One region of the Deinococcus deserti VCD115 genome, then DNA from elsewhere that is predicted to be linked to it. Evidence: riboswitches for the same ligand, from Rfam matches in the RefSeq annotation. Region 1 holds a riboswitch; the other holds the start of a gene.

Region 1 (5,278 bases):
TACACCAACACCTTCGAAGACCGGTTTTTCTTTGAAGTGGTGCAGCGTGACGGGTATACGGGCTTCGGAGCCGCCAACGCTTCGGTGCGGATGAACGCGCTTGCCGCGCGGCAGGCGGCCAGGACGAACTGATCGCATCGCGGCGGACGGTACACCGCAGCGCACCTTTTGCTGTATAGAGGGGGAACCCCTATGAAGCACGAATCGCGCAGCGTTCAGTCCGTCGAAAACATAGGCCGGCTGCTGGAACTGTTCACGGTGGACAATCCCGAGATCGGGGTTACGCAGGCCGCCCAACGTCTGGGCATGTCGAAGAGCAGCGTGCATGCGCTGCTTACGGCCATGACACGTATTGGCCTGCTACACCGGTTCGTCACAGGCCGTTACCGCCTGGGCTTCCAGGTCATGGCCCTGAATACTGTGTTGATGTCGCACACCCCCTGGCGGCGTATTGCGCGCGAAGAGATGACGCACCTTGCCGAGGCACTCGGTGAGTCGGTGCATCTCGCAGCATTTGACGGTGGGCAGGCGATCTGCATTGACAAGGTTGAAGGAAACGCCCCACTGGTGAACACCCCCATCGGCGGCATCCTGCCCCCACACGCGACCGCCCTCGGGAAAATTATCCTGGCCCACCAACCCATCAGTGAAATTCAGCAGCTGTATGACAGCGGGCATCAGTGGCAATACACCCCGAACACCATTACCAGTCACGACGAGTTGCTGTCCGACCTGAAGCACACCCGCGAGCGGGGCTACGCGATATCCATTGAGGAGCGGGCCATGGGTCTGTGTAGTATTGCTGCTCCTATTCGTGATCCCAATGGAGAGGTGATCGCCGCCATGAGCGTCTCTCTCTCCACACGGCATTTCCAGCAGCGCAAAGCCAGTGTGATCACGCACCTGCAGGCGGCTACAGCATCTACTTCGCGGCGCATCGGGTATGACTCTACGCTGGACAACGAAGACGGCCTGTACTGGCACTCCATCAATGGCAAGGCCACATTACGGCGCACCCGGCTACGCAGGGAAGAAAAGCCCTGATCCGCCGTGCAGTGCTTTCTGTCGGAGAGTCCACTTAATGACAATGTCTCTGTGCGGACTGACGTGGAATCATTTGAGCCGGTCACGCTATGTCCCACAATGGCGAAGCAGATTAATAGTCAACGTAACGAGGGAAGAGTGGGTATGCAGGCTGAAGGCGGCGTGCATGTTCAACCGGGCATTCGGAGTGGAGAGGATCACCAGAATCTGGCAGAGTCTGGGGGTTGGCTTTGAGACGTGCAAGCAGCTGAAAGCCACTCGTGCAGGGGATGTTGAGGCTGAGCCTGATCTCTTGTGGAAGCCAGCTGGCCGCGAAGAAGGGTAGTGCAGCCTTTCTGCACATGCCTCTTAAACTCATGAAGCTTCGCGTTAAATAACTGACTTTCTGTCAAAACTCGGCCTGAAGGCATGTGATGCCTGCCAAGACAAGGGCGGCGAGTAGAGCAGCAGATCTTGCGGATGATCCAGTCAAAGTCGGGACACGGAAACCGTGTGGTATCCGTGTTTATACGCTTCACAAGCTGCTGGGAGCTACCACCCGGCCTGTTATGCAGGCCCAGATGAAGGCAACGGACACGCTTACCGGGACGGGCGACACCTCTTTCACCTGGCTCAAGCCCGTCTGGTCGATATAGACGCACGTCCAGACAGGAAGTTTGCCTGTTCCAATGGAGGCGGCTGCTTGCCTTGGCGATTGCTGTCAGCGGTAGCTATCCCTCTGCCTAACAAAAGAGGCGTGATGTTATACACCGCATTTGAGTGCCTGAATTTCAATGAGAATAACGTTTTAAATAAATTAGAATTCGTGAGAACCTAAATAAAACCAGAGCTCTGTAAGATCAGTGTCATTTACCAGAACTTAATGTGCATGAGGCGATGAACCCGATCAGGGTCCTTCCTACACCGAAAAAGGCAAACCCGTCGCGAGGCGGGGACGCAAAGCTCCCGGGACCCCTGAGGTCGGCCGAGCTACCGAAAGCAGGGAGACACTATGCATATTTCAATCAAAAAACCGCTTCATCTGACCATCCTGAACGCCACCCTGCTCCTCGCAGCCTGTGGATCTACGACACCAACCCCCGCAATGAATCAAAGCCCCGCGTCCGACATCACAGTGTCCGCGGAAGCCCTGACCACCAGAGTGCAGCCGGGCGTCGCGGCTGGTGGACGGACCCAGTACGACGCACAGGCAGACGGACAGCAGACGGTCGTCCTGCTCGGCAACAACCACGCCGCCACCTTCGCGGTTCCAGCCTCGGGCACCTTCACGGCCACCCTGCAGGCCCGGCAGACCGCCTTCCAGGGCAACGTGATGCTGAGCCTCCGAGTCAACGGCGCCGAAATCAAACGGGTCGAGGTCACGCCGCTGTCCTACGCTGCCGTCGCCCTGGGCAACCTGAACATAAAAGCCGGTGACGTGCTGAGCGCCGTGTTCATCAACGACCTGGGTGGCGCAACCGGCGACCGCAACGCCTACATCGACTACCTCACCCTGGCCCCTGTCACCACCACCGTCGCCCCAGCTCCAACGCCCACCCCAGAGCCAACGCCAGCTCCTGCTCCCAGCACCGCGAGCGGCGTCGATGTGAGGACCTTCGGGGCCAAAGGCGACGGCGCCACCGACGACACCGCCGCCCTTCAGAAAGCAGCGGCCAGCGGCAAGTCCCTGGTGTTTCCGGCCGGCACCTACCTGATCAGCAAGGCCGTGACGTTCAACGGCACCAGCAACATCACCGTCACCGGTCAGGGCGCCACCCTCAAGGCCAGAAGCGGCTTCTCCGGTACGGCCCTGGTGCACCTGGTCAATACGTCGGCCACCACCGTCCGTGGCTTCACCGTCATCGGTGCCGGCGAAGGGACCGGCTGGATTGACGGCATCCGCGTCAGTGGTGGAGCAGACGCCGTCGTGGACGGCAACACCATCAGCGCGCTGGGCGGCTGTGGTGTGGGAGTGGAGAACGCCACCCGCACGACCGTCAGCAACAACACGGTCTCGCAGGTGAAGTACCACGGCGTGGTGGGCATGTCTTCGACCCACCAGAAATGGCTGGGCAACCGCGTGACCGGCCACGGCGCGACCACGCTGACGGCGGGGATCGGGCTGCTGGGCCAGCTGGGCAGCGACTACCTGATCGAAGGCAACGTGTCCACCGGGTTCGGCAACACCGGCATGAAAACCGAAGGCACCTCCAACGTAACCTTCCGCGGCAACACGGTCGACGGCTTTGCCCGCGACGGCATCAAGATCATGCCGCTGCCCGAAAAAGGCGTGAATCAGGTCAGCAACGGCATCATCGAGAACAACACTGTGCGTGGCTTCTCCGGGGTGGATTCACACGGTTCGACCGCGTTGCAGCTCAGCAGCGTGATCGGCGGACGGGTGACGAACAACACCACCTACGGCACCTTCGGAGCGAGTTCCGGCGGGCAGCAGCCGCCTCACGGGTATGAGGACGCCATCCGTCTTCAGGCCCACGGGGGCGGTCCGGTGCCGCAGAATATTGCCATCAGCGGCAACAGGATCACCAACTCGTACGTGTCGCTGCGCCTGATGGGCACCAACAATACGGTGTCGAACAACACCTTCCAGGGCAGCGCGCGGCACAGCGTGATCTTCAACCGCAACGCCACCGGCAACCGGTTCACCGGCAACACCTTCAGTGGCTCGGGTTCGGCGGGGGTGATGTTCGACCTGTACGTGTCGGGAACGACCTTCAGCGGCAATACCTTCAGCGGCATGAACACGGGGATCTACGCGGCCAACAGTGGCAATAACAACAACACCTTCACCAGCAATACCTTTTCGTCGGTGAGCTCCGCTGTGATCCTTGCCGGAAGCAACAACATCTGCGACGGCAACACCGGTACCGGCGTCTCCATCTCCTGCCAGTAAGCGCTGGCTGATCAGCAACCGTCGTTCCCCAGGTGGGGAACGACGGTTGCTTTGCTCGGGACCGTGCCCGTCCTGCGCCGCTTCAGCCCCGCCCGACCAGCGACTCCCTTTCCAAGGCCTCAGGAGGACTTTGGGACGTAGCTCTGAGTGCTCAGTGCGCCGTACTGGTAATTCGGGCCTGTCACAGGTAGTCCTGCGTGACATCAGGAAACGCCTGCTCCGGTCACGCTACGTCCCACAAGGGTAAAGCAGATTATTGTTCAAAGAGAGCTGGACAGCGGACTAGTCCACTGTCCAGTTCAGATTGACGAATCGCCTTCCTCACCCTGCGTGAACACACTCTGGCTAAACGAACCAATTCCACATGAATCAGAACAGAACCATGGACTTCACGTGCTGACCTATTCGACAGAAAGCACTGGACAGCGGATTAGGAATTGTCTGCCAGGACCGGACCCGGCCTGCGAATGGCAACGCTGATGCCCGACACGGCGATGATCAGCATGCCGATCAGACTGACGGCGTCTGGCAGCTGCCCGAACACCATGAGGCCAATGACACCGGCCCAGAGGAGTTGCATGTATGTCAGGGGAGCAAGCTGTGAGGCCGGCGCGTCACGGAAGGCCAGCGTGAACAGGTAGTGTCCAAGCCCACCGCTGACGCCCAGGCTCAGCAGCAGCAGCGCCGTGAATAAACTCGGAGGTGGGCCGCCAAAGGTAAACGGCACGATCATGGTGAACACGACGGCCCCCGCCAGGGCAGAGTGATACAGCAGATTCACGGTTTTTTCCGTGTTGAGGACACGCGAGAGCAGCTGATAGGCCGCGTTGCACAGCGCGGCCAGCAACGCGAACAGTACTCCCAGGACGTCCAGTTGACCACCCGGCCGAATGATCAGCAGCACCCCGAGAAAGCCGCCGATAACGGCCAGCCAGCGTCCTGTAGACAGACGTTCGCCCAGCAGGGGGCCTGAGAGCAGGGCCACCAGCAACGGCGCAATAAAGACGATCGATGTGGCTTCTGCCAGTGGCAGCCGGGAGAGCGCGAGGCCCATAAACAAGGTCACGATGACCAGACACACCGAGCGTGCCGCCACCAGACCAGGCCGGGTGCTGGTCAGGTGAGTCCGGCGCGGCCGGGGCAGCAGCGCCATCATCAGCGTCAGCTGGGTACCGTAACGTACGGCAGCCACCAGGGGGACCGGGTAGTGGGCCGTAAGAACCTTGGTCGTGGCGTCCAACCAGGCAAACATCAGGAGGGCCCCGATGTAATACAGCACGCCGCGCACCGGCTGCGGACTGTCGGCAGGTGGGTTCAAGTCGTGGGCGACTTGGCGATCAG
Region 2 (5,278 bases), 110 kb from region 1:
CCGACCCGCCGAAAACACGGCGCAAAGCTCCTCCACGGCGTGTCCTGCTCATGGTCAGCGGCGAAGTGGGACGCGGGCGACCGGAGCGTCCGTGCGAACGGTCGCCAATTGATGAAACAGGCGGATTTCCATAGGGTCAGCCGCCAGGAGTGCCTTCTGGTACCGCCGGTCAAATGTGCTCACGCGTTCGAAAATCTCATCGACCGTACCGCACTGCGCAGCCAGGACACTCGCGGCTTTTTCCCCAAGGCCGCGTACACCGGGGATATTGTCGCTGCTGTCTCCACAAAGGGATTTAAACAGCGGGATGCGCTCCGGCGACACCCCAAAGCGTGCCTGTACGTCAGCGACCGTAATGACCGTCCGAGAGCGCGGCTCGTAGACCTGCACGGTCTCGGTGACCGCAGAGAACAGGTCCCGGTCACTGGTAACAATCACGGCCCGTCCGGGTGCACGCCTGGCAAGAGTGCCCATCACATCATCCGCTTCATGGTTAGGAGCCAGCGCTGGAATCGCTCCGGCTGCGCCCATCAGTTCAGCGGCCTGTGTCAGCAGGTGCGTGAGATCCGCTGGCTTGGGTGTCCGGTGCCCTTTGTAGCTTTCGTACAGGCTCTGTCTGAAATTCCGGGTGTCATCGAGCGCAGCGATGACATGTTCAGCCTGAAAGCGGTGCTGCAATGACCACACCACTTCGCACAGGACCTGCGGCACGGCGTGCGCCTGGCCTCCTGCCCTGCCGTAATACGCCCGGCAGATTGCGTTGCTGCTGTCGATCAACAGGGCAGTCAAGAAACGCCTGAAGGTCGCACGGCCACAGGTATCACCCGGATGAAATGAGCCGGCCCGCCTGAAGCGTCTGTGCTCTGTGTATACGGGTTGTCTGTGGGGCCATCCACGTCGGCGCCTCGCAGGGTGAATTCAACACGTTTGATGCGGCGGATCACCGCGTCATCATGCAGGTTCGGCGTGCTGGACCGCAAGACACGGGGTGATCAACGCCCTATTACCCTGTCTGGTCAGCGGGTGCACTGGGGAGCGCGGGCAAACACGCGTGTCAGTACGGCCTGAGCGCTGGCGAAGAAATCTTCATCCTGATGGACGACGTCAGTGACGGTGAGGCTGCATCTGGAAACTGCGTCATTGCGTTTGACATCAGTCAGGGACACCTCGCGTTCGGCCAGAATCAAGTGTGCCGTTATGCGTGTGTTCTGCTGACTGAGGGACTCGGCTTGGACCAGAATGTTCAGGTAACTGCTGCAGACAGCAGCTGGGCTCACTTTGGCCTGCTGAAGCAGTTGCCGGATATGGCCTTCCAGCGCACGCAGGTTCAGCGGCCGGCCACTTTCATTGATGGTGGTGCCGTGCAGGCAGCTTCCTTGCGGCCAACCGGAAGTTGTAGGCTGTGCCGCCGAGACTCCCAGGCCAAGCAGGGCGGTGGCAGTCAACAGCACTTTCATGTCTCCAGCTTACCCGTCGCGCACAACAAAGCGCACCTGTTTGATTTTCATTTGGTGGGGGGCTTGTAGACAAATGGGGACTTCATGAAGGCAGAGCGAAGCTCTGAGAGGCGCCATCAAACGAGCTGACGACTAAATGGCGTCTACAACATCATTGAGCAGACTGATCATAAAGGATCGATTATGTTTATGAATTCTTTAAGCCCTTAAATGTGGGAATTCTGAGGCAAGTCGTAGTGTAAGGACTTTGTTATTTGTTTGGGCTTAATCTGCAGGCGGTGATGAACCCAGGTGTGGGTTCCTCCCTGAAACCGAAAAAGGCAAATCCGCCGCGAGACGGAGACGCAAAGCTACCGGGACCCACGAGGTCGGCCGAGTTACCGAAGACAAGGGAGTTCTCATGCGCAATGCATTTCGTAATCTGACCGCTGTAACCGTTCTGGGCCTGCTGCTCGCTTCGTGCTCGAGCGCCCCAGAGGCCCCCGTGGTTGAAAGTCCTGTTCAGACCCCTGTGGCTCGCATCCCGAGCGTTCCGGTAGCTCAAGCTCCAACCCCAGCTGACTCTGTGCAGATTGCTGGCAGCTGGCGAGACGACTTCAACACTCTCGACACCACCCGCTGGGCCCTGTCGAACAGCGGCTGGAAACCCTTCTGGGCCAAAGACGGCCTGAACGGCACCTGGAACCCCGCGAACGTCACCGTCAGCGGCGGCTACCTTGTCATGAAGCTCGATGTCACCCCTGGTCTGGTCGCCAGCGCTGCCGAACTCGCCACCCACGCCAAATACGGCTATGGACGGTATGAAGCCCGACTGCGTGCCGCCAGCAGCAGCGCCAACCCTGCCGTGCGTGGCCATGGTGTGAGCGGCAACATCACCGCCTTTTTCAACTTCGTCAATGATTCGCAGACCGAAATCGACCACGAAATCGAAGGGCAAAACCGCACCACCGACTGGATCGGCACCTGGCAGACCACCAACCGTCATGACTACGGCACCGGCGGTACCGGCACCGACCTGTCGCAGGACTTCCACACGTACCGCTGGGACTGGGCGCCCACCAAGGTGGACTTCTATATCGACGGCGTGCTCAAACGCACGATCACCAGCGTGGTGCCGGCGACCGAAGCGCACCTGATGTTCAACCTGTGGCCGACAAACTCCACACTGTGGGGGGGCAAAAGCACAGCAGGCACCCAGTACATGCTCGTCGATTACGTCAGCTTCACCCCAAGCCACTAAGCGCCTGACACCAGCGGCTCAAATCGGGCCCTAAGGCTGAGCTTGCTGCCGACCCATGACGCAGAAAGACAGGAAGAAGCAGTCAGCGGATTGAGAAGTGTAGCGCACGACTGTGATCAGCCTGCAGATGGTACGGGCAAAAAACAGCCACAAGTAGACCGCCGGCTGACTTCCTGGAGCGACAGCCGTTGAACGCGTGTGGGATAAATCAGGTGAATGGGGCATGGCCCCGTTTTGACTCCAGACTTCAACAGCAGAAAATAATCCCCTCTCGACTTGGTCGTGGAGGTGAACGGACGGCATCTGCTATGCAGCAGCGCTTTTACTGACCTATACGATGATTTACAGCGATGACAGCCTAGAAACGCTCCTCATAGAAATACCTCGGGCCTGACGACCAGTCAAAAATGGGCGTAGACCTGCCCTCCTGGATGAGGGCAGGTCTTCAACAGTTTCCATCACCGCAAGAGCCAACGTGGTTCGCGTGTGATGCGCCCCCCGCGGCCGCGCCGGTCTGCACCGCCACCTCAGCAGGAGCGGTGAACTGATTCACTGATTCACGGTATACGTCCCATGCTGACGGAGTTTGTACAGGAACGTCAGAACCATCAGGCTTAAGACTAAGGCCACTCCCTTGGTGAGCACACCGGTCAGGCCGAGCAGGACAATGAGCAGTACCGCACTAAGAACGGTAATCTTGCGGCGGTGGTTGCGAATCCAGGTGGGCATGCAAATTCCTGAAGAGGTGAGGTAGCGGATAGCAGGTACGCTACAACTTGATACGGCAGGCAGCAGCGGAAAGTCTCCCTCTTGACCTGGCTCGTCCTCCTACGGACTCCTATTTTCTTTGCCTCAAGGGTTTCGACTGGAGAATCAGGGGCGCTATCACTTACGCTCAGATCAGTAAATCGGCCATAGTCGTGACCTGGAAAAGTGGTTAGGCGGGCTGTGGCCATATCTGACCGTCAGACAGACGCACCGGTGAGTCGATCAGCGAGAGCTGCCGTATCAAAGGAGCCACAACGCAACCTCCGGTTTCTTCTCCCTACGAGAATGTCCAGGCTTTTACGAAGCCGCCGGATACGGCGTGCATATCTTGGCTCCTTGGGCAGCGTTTACTGGGAAAGAGGAATGCTCCCTGGGCACAGGCGACCCTTTTTCTCTCCAGGAACACCAGGGGCGAGGTTCAACCCGGTTGCCTGCCTTAGCTGATCAAGAGTCACCTCAAAACGGGCATATGCGCTGCCGGTAAGCTCCTTCTGTGGAACGCCCGCACCCACATTGGGCATCACCCACGCCCGGTAGCCACGGGATGTAAGCCACACCTTGTAAAACTGCCTTGGAATGGCCACCCGGCCCTCCTCTTTGAGTGTGCCGCCTTCTCCAATGGTTCCGGTCACCACGCTGAGCTGCCGCTGGTTGAGGGCGCACTGGCGTGTGGCACTTTCCAGCCCAGCCCAGGCATTGCGGTTGAACTGTGCCTGCTGAGGCGCAATGTTGCTCAGCAGAAAGGAGGCGGCCATGGCTTCCTCGGAATGCTTGAAATCGGCGGCGGGGGCAAGGTGCCCGCGGTCATAGCCGCTGCGCCGGTAGTCCTGAACCTGGGCCTGGGCTGCTTCTGGCAGGCGGTCATCCTCGCGGAACTGATCGTCTTCCCGGGTCGCCTCTCCAGTTAACTTCTGAGCGCTCAGGACTTCAAGGACCGCTCTAGGAATTCGCGCCTTGGGGTCGTACAGAATACTGATCTCGTCACAGAGTGCGATATATCGCTGGTCAGCTGGAAGGACCATGCGGTTGTCACACGCGGCCTGCGACGATCCCTGATTTTCCGGTGTCTGAGAAGGTGGAGCAGTCTGGGTGGTGGAGGACTGTGGGTCGGACTGCTCCTGGGGCAGGTCGCAGCCCGAGAGCAGGACAGTGAACAGCACGGCGGTGAAGCAGAGGTGTTTCACATGGCCTCCTGAGATGAGCGTGCCCAGATCATAACGGGCCAAAATGACACGTCGTCAGGAATCACCATGACCACACCTTACGAAAGTCAAGGAATCGACCTGCTCTTTGACAAGATAATTTTCAGTGCAACTGGCTCAGTTGTGACAACAAAACAGCAGGTGGTTGCCTGCGAGAGAATGGCCGGATCCTCAGGAGATTTCTTTCAGTTCTTATCGGGATGGCTGTTTTCTGATGGCCAGGGCCTTCTCACCTTGGTGCGGGCGGGGCCCAAGGCGGTACTCTTGGCTGTATCAGGGTTCTAAAGCGGTCTGTTTTGACCGGCGGTTGTACCTACCTTCCAGAGACGGAGATATCGACTTCCTGATGCCAACTTCCCAAGAAGAATATGGCTGCTCAATAAATCCGGATGGCCCTGCCGAAGCTTCAGTAGGGTTCGCTACCTGACTATGAGCAGGTGTGTTTTAGCGTCTGGGCTGTCCGGCGTGCTTATGGGCTGGTAAGAACCAGGCCCGCCCCTCCTCAACGGTTGAGGAGGGGCGGGCCTGGGAACTATCAGGAAGACAACGTAAGGTGGTAGGTCACCACGACAGGCACCAGAAAGAGTGCTCCCATGATGAACGACAAGGCC

The links. Region 1 has a riboswitch for cyclic di-GMP ahead of DEIDE_RS14380 (right-handed parallel beta-helix repeat-containing protein). Riboswitches for the same ligand answer to the same signal wherever they lie in the genome.
Region 2: it holds a riboswitch for cyclic di-GMP, as region 1 does, so the genes downstream of both, DEIDE_RS13535 (family 16 glycosylhydrolase) here and DEIDE_RS14380 (right-handed parallel beta-helix repeat-containing protein) in region 1, are expected to answer to the same signal.

What each region holds. Positions count from the first base shown of each region.
Region 1 is NC_012527.1:236,873-242,150, reverse strand. It holds gene DEIDE_RS14390 (bifunctional sugar phosphate isomerase/epimerase/4-hydroxyphenylpyruvate dioxygenase family protein) at 1-132, shown strand, start outside; gene DEIDE_RS14385 (IclR family transcriptional regulator) at 193-1,044, shown strand; cyclic di-GMP riboswitch class I at 1,946-2,021, shown strand; gene DEIDE_RS14380 (right-handed parallel beta-helix repeat-containing protein) at 2,036-3,937, shown strand; gene DEIDE_RS14375 (DMT family transporter) at 4,368-5,255, opposite strand; gene aroQ (type II 3-dehydroquinate dehydratase) at 5,252-5,278, opposite strand, start outside.
Region 2 is NC_012527.1:23,309-28,586, reverse strand. It holds gene DEIDE_RS13545 (5'-3' exonuclease) at 55-789, opposite strand; gene DEIDE_RS13540 (hypothetical protein) at 1,017-1,457, opposite strand; cyclic di-GMP riboswitch class I at 1,767-1,842, shown strand; gene DEIDE_RS13535 (family 16 glycosylhydrolase) at 2,023-2,697, shown strand; gene DEIDE_RS19125 (hypothetical protein) at 3,247-3,426, opposite strand; gene DEIDE_RS18115 (DNA/RNA non-specific endonuclease) at 3,813-4,649, opposite strand; gene DEIDE_RS13520 (hypothetical protein) at 4,716-4,952, shown strand; gene DEIDE_RS13515 (hypothetical protein) at 5,203-5,278, opposite strand, start outside.